2 regions of the Pseudarthrobacter sp. ATCC 49987 genome follow, and region 1 is predicted to be linked to the other one. Evidence: predicted binding sites of a transcription regulator. Region 1 holds the regulator's gene; the other holds the start of a gene.

The links. Region 1 encodes HrcA, which represses chaperone genes, less so after heat shock. Its sites were predicted from a motif close to TTNGCACTCGNNNNNNNCGAGTGCNAA; they were not measured.
Region 2: a site for HrcA is predicted at 1,035-1,061, ahead of GXK59_RS03590 (FmdB family zinc ribbon protein). Genes of this name have one in related genera too.

What each region holds. Positions count from the first base shown of each region.
Region 1 is NZ_JAABNS010000001.1:1,634,798-1,644,481, reverse strand. Features, by position in the region: gene GXK59_RS07840 (PhoH family protein) at 1-841, opposite strand, end outside; gene GXK59_RS07835 (GerMN domain-containing protein) at 1,436-2,368, shown strand; gene GXK59_RS07830 (16S rRNA (uracil(1498)-N(3))-methyltransferase) at 2,472-3,266, opposite strand; gene dnaJ (molecular chaperone DnaJ) at 3,269-4,396, opposite strand; gene hrcA (heat-inducible transcriptional repressor HrcA) at 4,503-5,516, opposite strand; gene GXK59_RS07815 (DUF3097 family protein) at 5,747-6,595, shown strand; gene GXK59_RS07810 (DUF4870 domain-containing protein) at 6,740-7,159, shown strand; gene hemW (radical SAM family heme chaperone HemW) at 7,223-8,461, opposite strand; gene lepA (translation elongation factor 4) at 8,507-9,684, opposite strand, start outside.
Region 2 is NZ_JAABNS010000001.1:751,014-755,385, reverse strand. Features, by position in the region: gene galU (UTP--glucose-1-phosphate uridylyltransferase GalU) at 1-270, opposite strand, end outside; gene GXK59_RS03595 (5-formyltetrahydrofolate cyclo-ligase) at 367-1,002, shown strand; gene GXK59_RS03590 (FmdB family zinc ribbon protein) at 1,150-1,401, shown strand; gene GXK59_RS03585 (RcpC/CpaB family pilus assembly protein) at 1,529-2,320, shown strand; gene GXK59_RS03580 (AAA family ATPase) at 2,401-4,372, opposite strand, start outside.

The DNA of each region.
Region 1 (9,684 bases):
AGCCGAAGCCCAACCGGGTGAGGAACATCTTCATCTGCTCCGGAGTCGTGTTCTGCGCCTCGTCCAGGATGATGAAGGCATCGTTGAGCGTGCGTCCGCGCATGTAGGCGAGCGGGGCGACCTCGATGGTGCCGGCCGCAATCAGCCGCGGAATGGATTCGGGGTCCATCATTTCGTGCAGGGCGTCGTACAGCGGGCGCAGGTAGGGGTCGATCTTGTCGCTGAGCGTGCCGGGCAGGAACCCCAGCCGCTCGCCCGCCTCGACGGCGGGACGGGTCAGGATGATCCGCGTGACTTCCTTCTGCTGCAGCGCCTGGACGGCTTTGGCCATCGCCAGGTACGTCTTGCCGGTACCGGCCGGTCCGATGCCGAAGATCACGGTGTTGGCGTCAATCGCGTCCACGTAGTTCTTCTGGTTCAGCGTCTTTGGCCGGATCGTCTTGCCGCGGCTCGAGAGTATGTTGTGGGTGAGCACGTCGACCGGGTTCTGCAGGGACTGGGTCCGGAGCATCGACACGAGCTGCTGCAGGACAGCGGGAGTGATGATGGTGCCCCGGGCGACGAGGCCCCGGACCTCGTTGAGCAGGCGCATGATCCGCGGTACGTCGGCGGCAGGTCCGCTGATGGCGAGCTCATTGCCGCGGACGTGGAAGTCGACGGCCGGGAACTGGGTCTCGATGAAGCGCAGGGCCTCGTCGTGACTGCCGAGGGACTGGACCATCTGATCGGAACTGTCGAACAGGACTACCTCCGTCCGCAGCCCTGGTAGGGAGTGGGGGAATTCACCTGCGGAGCGCTCTCCGGCGCTGATCCGGGCCTTGCCGTTCGCTGCTTCAGTCATGGTGTTGGCCCGCGGGCCTCTGGTCCCCTCCAGTTCGGAAATGGTCTGTGCCGTGATCCGGCCCGACGGCGGTGCTCGCCGTCCGCGGCCGGGGCAACGGGTACGTCCATCTTACGCCAGCACGGCGGACCCGGCGCCCGTTCGGATCCGGCGTTGTGCCCGCGCCGGGCCGGTCGGACGACGCCGGATCCACGGCACCCAGCGGGACGCCTGGTGGCCTTCCGGTGCGCGATTTCCTGCCGGACGAGCGCGATGACGTGCCGTCCGAAGTCCATGGCAGCTGACTGGCTTGGGTCCGGCGCACCCGAGGAGTAGGCAAAGAGGACTCTGTCCCAGCCGAAGCCCTCGTGTACCGTGCCGGCCGGCGGTTGGCCTGTCCTGCCTAAGCGGGGATCGGAACGTTAGGTATCAACTTTGTATCAGCCGGATATCGTTCCCGTTGCAGTTCCTGGCCGCTGGCTGAATCCACGGTTTCGCGCCGGGCCCGTGTGCCATGCTGGAAATCGGCCTCCGCCACGTCTTTTCAGCCGGTGAGCGGACAGCAGGACAATCAGTAACCGAGTAGCGAAGGCGGCGGCCATCAGGCAACGCGGGATGGGGCAGACAGCAGCAGGCGGGCGGACACGCCGGGCCGTGCTGCTGGTGGTGCTGCCTGCTGCGCTGGCCCTGTCCGGCTGCGTGGCCACCCCCCAGCCCGGCATCACGGACTCCAGCTCGCCGGCCCAGGCCCTGTCTGCCCAGGCATCCGCGCCGACCACCAGCGCACCGCTGGAAACGTCCCAGGCGTCCAACAAGGCGCCGGTGTACTGGATCGGCCGGAGCAATGACAGCACGTTCCTTTACCGCGAGTTCCGTGATGTCCCGGAACAGGACAACCCCGTCACGCGGGCGCTCCGGGTCATGATGTCCCAGAAGCCCCTCGATCCTGATTTCTTCACTCCCTGGCAGAACCCGAAGAAGCTGGCAAGCTCCATCTCCGGCAAAAACGTCATCACCGTGGACATGTCGGCGGACGCTTTCAACAGCAATGTGGATCCGGCCATGGCCGAGCGGGCGGTGCAGCAGCTCGTCTACACCGCGACGGCGGCCGCTGCCAGCGCGGGGCTGATCGACGCCGGCCAGCAGATCCAGGTGGTGGTGCTGGTGGACGGGCATACCGACTACGTCGCTTTCAACCACGTCCGGCTTGGTTCCCCGACGTCCCGCAGCGCAGGGATGGTCGCCCCGGTGTGGATCATCGATCCCCAGGAAGGGACCTCCATGGCGGACGGTGCGGTCAAGATCTCCGGCCGCAGCACCGCTGCGGGCGGCAAGCTCCGGTGGGAGATTCTGCGTCTCGACGGCAGCGTCGAGACGAAGTACCTGAACGGGACGGTCACGGCCTCAGCCGAGGCAGGCCAATCGGGAGCCTTCAGCCTGTCGGTCAACCTTGGCCCCGGCAGCTATGAGGTCCGGGTGTCCCAGCTTGAGGATGGCAATCCGGCCGAGGACCTGAACGTTGATACCCGCGGGTTCACAGTCAAATAGGGCAACCCTGCCGGATTTGGCATCGGCTGCTCCGTAGCGGCCCTTCTGAACCCTCAGAAGGGCCGTTACGGAGCAGCCGATCGCGTCTTGGGCTGAACCCGGGCTACCAGCGGCCCAGGATGTCGCTGGCGAGGACCGTCGCGGCGGGACCGGCCGTGGATGAGCGCAGCACATGGTGCCCCAGCAGGGCTGTCACCGCGCCGGCGTCGCAGAGCCTGGTGACTTCCCGCGGGCTGATGCCGCCCTCGGGTCCGACGATCAGCAGCACCTCGCGCCCCCCACCCGGGCCGTCGCTGCCCGAGCCGTCGGCCGGGGCCCCGGAGTGGTGCCAGGCCTCCAGCACCTGCCGCAGCGGACGGACGGCGTCCTCATGCAGGATGATGGCGAGGTCCGCGGCGGCCACTGCCGCCTGCAGGCCGGCGCCGTCGACGGCGGGGCGGACTTCCGGGATCCACGCACGGCGTGCCTGCTTGGCCGCCGCCGTGACGACCGACTGCCACTTGGCGTGGGCCTTGGCCGCACGTTCGGCCTTCCAGCGGACAATCGAGCGTTCGGCCTGCCAGGGCACAACGGCGTCGATCCCCAGTTCGGTGGCTGTCTCCGCGGCGAGCTCGTCCCGGTCGCCTTTCGCGAGGGCCTGGACCAGGACCAGCCGGACCTCCGGCAGGGGCTCCTCGGACAGCCCGGAGCATTCCACCGTCAGCTCGCCGGGCGCGACGGCGGACACGGTGCCGGTCAGCCGCTTCCCGGCGCCGTCGGCGATGTCGACGGCCTCCCCCACACCAAGACGCCTTACCGTGACCGCATGGCGGGCCTCGGGTCCGTCAAGGACGAAGGCGGACCCGGGGGCCAGCCCGTCCAGGGTGCCGGGGGCAGTGAAAAAGACCGGGTTACTCACCGCTACAGGTTGCCGAGCCGGTCCCGGAGCTTCGCGAAGACCCCGCCGCTCGCGGCGAGTTTTCCTTCGGTGAACTGTTCGCCGCGCAGCTTCGCGAGCTGGCGGAGCAGATCCTCCTGGGCGGCGTCGAGCTTGGCGGGGGTGTCGACCTGGAGATGGACCTTGAGGTCGCCACGGCCGTAGCCGCGCAGGTGGGTGACGCCGAGTCCGCGGAGCGTGATGACCTCGCCGGACTGGGTGCCGGCCTTCACATCGATCTCCTGCTGGCCGTCGAAGGTGTCGAGGGTGAGCTCGGTGCCGAGTGCGGCGGCCGTCATGGGGATGTTGAGGCTGGCGTGCAGGTCGTCGCCGTCGCGGACGTAGGTGGCGTCGGTGTTGACCCGGATCTCCACGTAGAGGTCGCCTGCGGGGCCGCCGGCGGGGCCTGCCTCACCCTGCCCGGAGAGCTGGATGCGGGTGCCGGTGGCGACGCCGGCGGGGACCTTGACCGTCAGGGTGCGCCGGCTGCGGATGCGGCCCTGGCCAGCGCATTCGTTGCATGGATCATTGATGACGGTACCGAAGCCCTCGCAGGACCCGCAGGGTGCCGTGGTCATGACCTGGCCGAGGATGGAACGCACGGCGCGCTGGACCTGGCCGGAGCCGCCGCAGATGTCGCAGCGTTCCGGGTGGCTGCCCTCGCGGCAGCACGAGCCCTCACAGGTGGGGCACGTGACGGCGGTGTCGACTTCGAGTTTCTTGTTGACGCCGAAGACGGCGTCGCGGAGGTCGATCCGGACGCTGATGAGGGCGTCCTGGCCGCGGCGGACCCGGGACGCCGGTCCGGCCTGGCCGCCGGCGCCGAAGAAGGTCTCGAAGATGTCCTGGAACGCGAAGCCCTGGCCGGAGTAGCTGCCGCCGCCGAAGCCATTGTCGGTGCCGTTCTCGTTGCCGGTGGTGTCGTAGATCCGGCGCTTCTGCGGATCGGACAGCACCTCGTAGGCGTGCGTGACGGCCTTGAAGCGGTCGGAGGCGTCATCCCCGGGGTTCACGTCCGGGTGGAGGTTGCGCGCCAGCTTGCGGTAAGCCTTCTTGATCTCTTCTCCCGTGGCTTCGCGGGAGACTCCAAGAACGTCGTAATGGCTGCTCAAAGTGTGTATCTCTTCCTTTTTGTACTGCCGGTGGGGCACTGCCTGTTGCGGGCAAGAAGTCTATGTCGGCCCTTCGGGCCGGGCGGTTGCGGGTGGACGCGGCCCGTCAGGGGCCGAGAATCCTTGAAAGGTAGCGTGCGACCGCCCGGACGGCGGCCATGGTGGTCGGATAGTCCATCCGGGTGGGACCCAGCACCCCGACTTTCGCCGTCGCGTCCGGTCCGTAGCCGGTGGCCACCACAGAGGCCTCGGCGAGCCCGTCGTAGGGATTTTCCCGGCCGATGCTGACCGTGACGCCCCGTGGGTCTGCGGCCATGTCGCTCAGCAGGCGGAGCATGACCACCTGTTCCTCGAGGGCTTCCAGGACCGGGCCGATGGTCAGCGGGAAGTCGACGTTGGAGCGGGCCAGGTTGGCGGTTCCGGCCATGACCATCCGCTCCTCGCGGCTGCTGGCGGCCAGGGCCTCGAGGCCTCGGGCCAACGCCTGGGCGGCGTTGCGCCGCGCCGGCGGGCAGCTGCCGATCAGGGACTGCAGGGACTGCGGCAGCAGGTTCAGCGGCGTCCCCGTGAGGCTGCCGAGGAAGCGGGTGCGCAGTTCGGACAGGGCCTCGTCCTGAAGGTCCTGCCCCACGTCGATCACCCGTTGTTCCACCTTGCCGGTGTCCGCGATGAGCACGGCGAGCACCTTGCGGGGGGCGAGCAGGACGAATTCGATGTGCCGCACCTCGGCCCGGCTGAGATGCGGGTACTGCACGACGGCGACCTGGTTGGTCAGCTGGGAAAGCAGCCGCACCGTCCGGTCCAGGACGTCGTCGAGGTCGTCGGAGCCTTCCAGCAGGGCCTGGATGGCGCGGCGTTCCGCCGGCGAAAGTGGCTTGACCGCCGAAATCTGGTCCACGAACAGCCGGTAGCCCTTGTCGGTGGGGATGCGGCCGGCGCTGGTGTGTGGAGCCGTGATGAGGCCCTCATCTTCCAGGGCCGCCATGTCATTGCGGATCGTGGCGCTGGACACGCCGAGCTGGTGCCGCTCCACGAGCGCTTTGGAGCCGACGGGTTCCCGCGAATGGACATAGTCCTCCACGATGGCGCGCAGCACTTCGAGTTTGCGCGGTTCGCTCACGCTCCACCTCCTATCGACTGTCCCGCATCCGGTGCCGCCGCCCGCCAGCCGCTCCGGACACGCAGTGTCCGGACACGCAGCGGTTAGCACTCGACATGCCTAAGTGCTAACCAGTCTAATATGAGTCGCCGCTTTGTTAGCATTGAGTTCGCTCCGGGCGTTCCTCCCGGGGCGCGTGTTTTGGGGCACAGCCCGCAGCAGCAAACCGAGCGCAAAGCAGTGTGTATCCGATGTCGTACCAGAACTGGGGCCCCCAGGACCTGTCCGCCCCCGCCAAGGCCCAGCTGCCTGAAGTGCCCGTGGAGCGCGGAATGGTGCTCGAAGATGTGCAGTCCGGTTGGGTGGGTGCCGTCACCCGCGTGGAGAAGTCCGGCGGGATGCATGTGGTGGCCCTTGAAGACCGCCGCGGCAAGTCCCGGTCCTTCCGCCTCGGTTTCGGCTTCCTGCTGGAGGGCCAGCCGATCCGGCTCTTGCCGCCGGCGCCCCGGTCCGCCGCAGCCGCCGCTGGCACCAGAACAGCGTCCGGCTCCGTCCGGGTGGAGGGCCAGCGCGCCCAGGTCGCCAAAGCGAGCCGGATCTGGGTGGAAGGAAAGCACGACGCCGAACTCGTCGAGAAGGTCTGGGGTGACGACCTCCGGGTGGAGGGCATCGTCGTCGAGCCTCTGCACGGCATTGACGACCTCGCCGGCGCGGTGGCGGCTTTCCGGCCCGGACCCGGGCGCCGGCTGGGCGTGCTGGTGGACCACCTGGTGCCCGACTCCAAGGAATCCAGGATCGCCGCGGCTGTGATGGCCTACCCCGGCGCGGCCGGGAACGTCCTGATCGTCGGCCACCCCTACGTGGACGTCTGGCAGGCGATCCGGCCCGCCGTCCTCGGAATCGAGAAGTGGCCGGTGATCCCCCGCGGCGTGGACTGGAAGACCGGGATCCTGACGGCCTTCGGCTGGCCGCACAGCACCAAGGAGGACATCGGCCTGGGCTGGCAGAAGCTTCTCGGCGCGGTCCGCAACTATGCCGATCTTGAGCCCTCCCTGCTGGGCCGGGTGGAAGAGGTCATCGACTTCCTCACCGTTCCCTGACCGGGGTTGCCGGGCGTCCGCGCCAGCGGGCCGATCCGTGATTCCGCGCCCGAGCAAGTATTCTTGGTACGGCGGCTGCGCTCCCGGCGCAGCCCTGGCACCTGCAGTCACCAACGCACCACCCGCAATCCGAAGGACGACACCGTGGCAGATGACGCACGCGAACACAACGGCAACCAGGCCGGCCATGGCCAGCCCCCGTACCATGGCGTTCCCGCAAATGCGCTGCCGCTCACGGCGAACGAGGACCGGCAGTGGGCCACGCTGGCCCACTTCGGCGGCATCCTGGGCTGTGTTCCCTCGCTGCTGATTTACCTGATCTTCAAGGACCGCGGCCCGTTCACGGCGCAGGAGTCCAAGGAAGCCCTCAACTTCACGCTGCCCCCCACGGTTGCTGCCGTGCTGTGCAACCTGCTGGTCTTCGTGCCAGTGGTGGGCAACATCTTCGCCGTTCTAGCCACGGTCATCTGGATTGCCGTGACGTGCTTCTCGGTCGCGGCCGGCATCCACGTCAACCGCGGCCAGCCGCACCGCTACGAGTTCAACCTCCGCTGGATCAAGTAGCGCGGCAGCTCCTGCCCTGAGCTGCCCTGCCGGGGCCGGGTCACGTCAGTCCGGCAGGCGGGGTCAGTCCGGCAGGATCCTGCGGACCACGGCGTCCGCGAGCAGCCGGCCCTTGAGCGTCAGGACGAGGGTGCCGCGGAAGGCCGCCACGGGGTCAACGAGGCCGTCCGCGATGAGTCCGGCGACGGCGTGCCGTCCGGTGTCCCCCAGTCCGCCCAGGCTGGCTATTTCCAGCCCCGAGTTCAGCCGGGCTTCGAGCATGACGCGCTCGACGTTCCGGGTCCCGGAGTCAAGGGTCTCCCGGCCGGCGGCAGGCGAGAGCCCGGAACCCAGGCGGTTGGCATAGGCGGTGGGGTGCTTGACGTTCCACCAGCGCACGCCGCCCACGTGGGAGTGGGCGCCGGGGCCGATCCCCCACCAGTCGTCGCCCCGCCAGTAGGCGAGGTTGTGGCGGCAGGCCTGCTCCGGGCTGCGGGACCAGTTGCTGACCTCGTACCAGGACAGCCCCGCGGCGGAGATGAGTCCGTCGGCGAGTTCGTATTTGGCCGCGTGGTCGTCGTCGTCGATTCCCGGCACCTCGCCGCGGCGGATCTGCGCGGCAAGCTTGGTGCCTTCCTCGACGATCAGCGCATAGGCGCTGATGTGGTCTGGTTGGTACGACAGGGCAGTCTCCAGCGAGTAGCGCCAGTCCGCCAGCGACTCCCCCGGCGTTCCGTAGATCAGGTCGAGGCTGACGTCGAGGCCGGCCTCCCTGGCCCACCCGACGGCCTGGGGCACCCGGCTGGGGGTGTGGGTGCGGTCCAGCACCTTGAGGACATGCGGCACCGCCGACTGCATGCCGAAGGACACCCTGGTGAAACCGGCGTCGGCGAGCAGCTGCAGGGATTCGGGCGTGACCGAGTCCGGGTTCGCCTCCGTGGTGACCTCGGCGCCCGGCTCGAGGCCCCACGCTCCGATGGCGGTGGTGAGAATGCGGGCCAGGTCCTCAGCCGGGAGCAGAGTGGGTGTTCCGCCGCCGAAAAAGACCGTGCTGAGCGGGCGTGCCGGCAGGCCGCTGTTCGTCAGGACCGCCGCTGCGAAGCCTACTTCGGCGATGGCGGTGCCGGCGTAGGCGTCCTGCGAGGCCCCGCCGCCAAGCTCCGTGGCGGTGTAGGTGTTGAAATCGCAGTAGCCGCAGCGCACGGCACAGAACGGGATATGCACGTACAGCCCAAAGGCGCGGGCCGCGGCGCCCTCCAGCGCCTGGCCGGGCAGCAGTCCGTCCGGCGGCGCCGGGTCGCCCAGCGGCAGGGCGCTAGGCACCGGCCGGGCCCGCCTGGAGAACAGCAACAGTCATTTCCGGCACCGTTACTTCTTGGCCTTGTCCTTGGATTCGTCCGTGGTGAGGGCGGCGATGAAGGCTTCCTGCGGGACCTCGACGCGTCCCACCATCTTCATGCGCTTCTTGCCTTCCTTCTGCTTCTCCAGCAGTTTGCGCTTCCGGGTGATGTCACCGCCGTAGCACTTGGCCAGGACATCCTTGCGGATGGCCCGGATGCTCTCGCGGGCGATGATCCGGGAGCCGATGGCCGCCTGGATGGGGACCTCGAACTGCTGGCGGGGAATCAGTTCGCGCAGCTTGCCCGTCATCATCACACCGTAGGCGTAGGCCTTGTCCCGGTGGGTGATGGCAGAGAAGGCATCCACCTGCTCGCCCTGGAGCATGATGTCCACCTTGACCAGGTCGGCCACCTGCTCGCCGTCGGCCTTCCAGTCCAGCGAGCCGTAGCCGCGGGTCTTGGATTTGAGGATGTCGAAGAAGTCGAAGACGATTTCGGCCAGCGGCAGGCGGTACCGGATTTCCACCCGGTCCTCCGAGAGATAGTCCATGCCGCCCATGACGCCGCGCCGGCTTTGGCACAGCTCCATGATGGCGCCGACAAACTCGTTCGGCGCAAGGATGGTGGCGGAGACCATCGGCTCGCGGACCTCAGCGATTTTGCCGCTTGGGTATTCGCTGGGGTTCGTGACGTGGACGACCTTCTTGTCCTCCAGCGTCACCTCGTATTCCACGTTCGGGGCGGTGGAGATCAGGTCCAGGTTGTATTCGCGTTCGAGCCGCTCACGGGTGATTTCCAGGTGCAGCAGGCCCAGGAATCCGACCCGGAAGCCGAAGCCCAGCGCCGCGGACGTCTCGGGCTCATAGACCAGCGCAGCGTCGTTGAGCATCAGTTTCTCGAGTGCATCGCGGAGCACCGGATAGTCCGTGCCGTCCAGGGGATACAGGCCGGAGAACACCATCGGCTTGGCATCGGCATAGCCGGGGAGGGATTCCGTGGCGGGCTTGGCCAGGTTGGTGACGGTGTCGCCCACCTTGGACAGGCGGACGTCCTTGACACCGGTGATGAGGTAGCCCACTTCGCCGACGCCGAGGCCCTTGGAGGGGGTGGGCTCCGGGGAGCTGACACCGATCTCGAGGAGTTCGTGCGTGGCACGGGTGGACATCATCTGGATGCGTTCGCGGGGGTGCAGCATGCCGTCGACCA
Region 2 (4,372 bases), 890 kb from region 1:
CTTGGCGGTGTCGCCCTTGGCCTCAAGCGTGGCTTCCAGGGTGGGGACGCGGTCGAAGTGGTCCTCCAGGGCGCGCTTGTTGCGGCCCGTGATCATCAGGATGTCGGTCAGCCCGACCTTGACCGCTTCTTCCACAACGTACTGAATGGCCGGCTTGTCGACAACGGGCAGCATTTCCTTGGGCATGGCTTTGGTGGCCGGCAGGAACCTGGTGCCGAGGCCGGCTGCGGGGATGACGGCCTTGCGGACGGGAGCGTTGGGTGTAGTCACTCGACTAATCTAACGGAGGGACCCAACATTGTAATCATTCGAGCCGGCAGGAGCCGCCGCTTCCCGGGGCCGGATCGCGCGGAGGAACGAGGCATCATGGCATCGAAGGAAGACATCCGGGCAGGCCACCGGGCCCGGCGCGCGGCACTGACGCCGGCCGGGCTGGAGGCCGCCGGGGCGGGCATTGCCCGGCACGGTCTCGCCTGGGCAACACGTCTGACCGGTGGTAGTTCCGGCACCTTCGCCGCCTACCTCGGCGTGGGTTCCGAGCCGCCGACCCTTCCCCTGCTGACAGCGCTCCATGCGGCAGGGCATCAGCTTCTTCTTCCCGTCTGCGAGCCCGGACTGGCGCTGAGCTGGGTGTACTGGACACCGGCTTCCAGGTCCGCGCGGAGCCGTTACGCGCCGATCCAGGAGCCCGTCGGGGAACGCCACGACACCACCGTCATGCGGCATGCCGACGGCATCTTCCTGCCGGCCACCGCCGTCGACTTCACCGGCAACCGGATCGGCCAGGGCGGCGGCTACTACGACACGTTCCTGGCGGCGTTGAGCGCCCTCCTCCCGTCCCGGACGCCGGCGTCCGACGACGCATTGATGCCGCCGCTGCCGACAGCCGCCGTCGTGTATGACGGCGAGGTGCTGCCCGCGGGCAGCATCCCGGCAGAGTCCTTCGACCGGAAAGTGGCAGCCGCCCTGACCCAGACGGGCCTGGTGCAGCTGCAGGGTTAGGCTTCCGGGGGCGCGCGGCCGGGGTGATAGAATTAGCACTCAGGCCCTGCGACTGCTAAGGGACGGACTTCGCCGATAGACTTATCGGCCTGGATCCCGACCCCGGCGGCACGGGACCTGCTCGTTTGTCCCAGAGGAGGATTTCCAGTGCCCACGTATGCATACGCCTGCAAGGACTGCAGCCACGCCTTCGAGATCGTGCAGTCGTTCACCGACAACTCCCTCACGTCCTGCCCGGAGTGCCAGGGAACCCTGCGCAAGAAGTTCAACAGCGTCGGCGTCGTCTTCAAGGGTTCCGGCTTCTACCGGACCGACTCCCGCGACGCCAAGGGCAGCACTGTTTCCCCCGCTCCGGCTCCGGCGTCAACGCCGGCGCCTGCCGCCGCTTCCGCAAGCTAGCAGCGGCCCGCGGGGTCTGCGGCTCCACAGCCGTTCGCTGCCTGTCCGGCAGCGTTGTCAGGCCGCTTTATCCACATAGCCCACACTGAACCGGCCCGGCTGGCACGCCGATGCGTAGGGTCAGGTTATGGCAACGCATCCACGCCCTGTCCCGCCCGCAGGGATCCTTCCCGCCGAATCCTTTGGACTCTTTCGGCGTGACGCGTGGCGCCCCTCATGGGTTCTCCGGGTCAGCCGCTCCCCAGCGGGCCGGAGACCCGCCCGGCAACCTCCCCGCCGGCGGCTGGCCCGTTGGCTGAGCCGCAACCGGCGGCTGGCCGTGGCACTGCTGCTGTGCATCGCTGCAGGCCTCACCGTGCAACAACTGACTCCGGCCCCGGTCTACAGTGTCTCCGCCGTCGCGGCTGCCAGGGACCTCCCGGCCGGGGAAACACTCAGCGCGGACGACCTGGTAGTCCTGGGCGTTCCCCGTGCGCTGGTTCCGGCAAGCAGCTACGGCAGCTCCGAATCCCTGCTCGGCAAGCAGCTTGCTGTCGCCCTCCGCAAGGGCCAACTGCTCTCCGATTCCCAGCTCCTGGGGCCCGGCTTGCTGGCGGGGCGCCCTCCGGGATCCGCCGCAGTGCCGCTCCGGATGGCGGATCCGGCCTCGATCCAGCTGCTCTCCCCCGGACAGCTCGTCAATGTGGTCATGACAACGGGCAACAGCTTTGACCAGCCCGCGGCTTCCCAGGTCCTGGCCGCCGCCGTTCCAGTGCTGTGGACCTCCGGCCATGGCAGCGGGTCCGGCCCATGGCTGGCAACCGGGGAAACCGAGGGCCTCCTGGTGGTGGCAGCCGATGCCGATCAGGCGCGACGTCTCGCCGGTGCATCAACGCAGGGAAAGCTGTTCTTTGTCCTTGTCGCGGCCGTTCCCGGCTAGCCGCTCCGCCCGGCCGGAGCTTCGCCCGAAGCCTGCGCCGGACCTGTGTCGGCCCGGGTGCGGCGCCAAGCCCGGAGGACCTAGCCCCAGTGCGGTGGCTTCTGTTCCTGGAGCCAGGAGTCGTGGTCGTAGCCGCCCGGTTCGTCGCCCCAGCGCCGCGGGTCGTCTTCCGCGGCCTTGTTCGGCAGTACGCCGGCCGGGACCGTAGCCGGTGGTGACTGCTGAGGTGCGTCCTCCCGGCTGCCGTCCCGCGCTTCGTTGCCGTTCCGGACGTCGCCGTCCTGGACGTTGCCGTTGTTCTGGGTCTTGCCGTCCGCATTCATGCCGCCGGCCTCCTTACTGCCCTGATCTGTTCTCAACTGTTGCGCATTGTCCGGCCATTCGGAAGGGGCACGCCCCTGGGAGGCCTGCGCTTCGTTGACGGCAAGGTTCTCGACGTCGTCGTCGAAGAATCCCGGCGACGCCTGTTTCCGGTGCGACACGGCCGGCTTTTCCAGGCCCAGGTATCCGCCGATACGGTCGGCGCAGGCCGAAGGATCAGTGAAGACCTCTATGGTCCATAGTGGCATATACCGCCACCCGAGTCGCTCCAGGAGCTGAGGGCGGAGCCTGCTGCGTTCGCGGACGGTCAGCCGGCGGTACTGTTCGGTGCCGTCGGATTCAATTGCCACGGGCCGGGGAATCTCGGCGTCGTCCTGGCCGAGGGTGCTCAACGGGTCGGCCGCGGCCACCATGTTCAGGGCGCCGTCGTACTGGTGCCAGACCCGGGCACCCCTGGCGCGCAGCCGGTCGCCGAGGTCCGCCACGAGCGGGTCCGCGCCCAGGGCCTGTTCGCTGGCAGCGGCCCGCGACGCCGGGCTGCCAAGATCGGAGTTGCCCGCGATTTCCCGGTCCAGCAGCTCGTAGAAGTCAACCGCGCCGTGACTGAGCCGGGTCACGTCGAGGTCCTCGGGACGGAAGCAGCTGAGCACGTGCAGCGAGCGGCGTGCCCGTGTCATGGCGAGCGCGAACCTGGCGCGGCCACCTTCGGCCGACAGCGGGCCGAGGCTGTGGAGCGCACGCCCGTGCGGGGTACGTCCGTAGCCCGGCGAGAAGATCACGTGATCGCGGACCAGGCCCTGGGCGCGTTCCAGGTCCACCACGCGGAAGGATTCGTCCCCGGCGGTGAAGAAACTGGCCAGCAGCGGGTGGTTGGGCAGCTGCAGCCGGATGGACTCCCCGATCCGGGCTGCGTGCCGGAGGCTGCCGGTGACGACGGCCAGCGACGTGCGCGGCCGCAGCCGGGCGTGTTCGAAGACAAGCTCCACCGCCCGGTTAACCTCGGCGACGACGGACTCGACACCGTCCTGGTCCGCGCTGGGCAGACCCGTGCCGTCCGGAAGGTATTCCACCGTCAGGGCGCGGTCCAGCCCGGTGGCGGACTGGCCCTCCGGCAGCCGGCGCAGTCCGCCGTCGTAGAAGCCCTTGCTCAGTTGCCGGACGAGGTCTTCGTCAACGGCACGGTAGATGGTGCGCAGGTTCCAGGCCGGCAACACGGCGGACAATGACTTGTAGGCACTCTCGACTCCCTGATGGGAGCTCTCGCCGGCGGCAAGCCGCTCCACACCCACGGTGAAGGTCCGCGGGCTGGCGATCCGGTCGTCGCCAAAGGCAATGACCTGTTTGGCGCGGGCGATGGCCGGCAGGACAGCCTGCAGCGACGTCGCCTCGGCATCGAGGATAACAACGGCGTCGAACCTCTGCTCCACCGGCAAAACCGCCGTCAGGAGATAGGGGCTGACCGACCATACCGGCACCAGCATGGGCAGCAGTTCCGGGGCCTGGCCCGTCAGCGCCGACAGGGTTACCCGGCCGTCCTTGAGCAGGCTGCGCAGCAGTTCCGCCTGGCGCGGGTGCTCCGCGATGGCCACCCGCCAGCGTTCGGCCAGTTGCCAGCGCAGCCGGGCCGCGCCACTGGCGATGTGGGCGTTGTCCGCGAGACGGTATTCCGCTTCGAGCTGGCGCAGGGCGTCGCCGTCGGACATGGCCAGGTAATCGTCCCCGCTGATCATG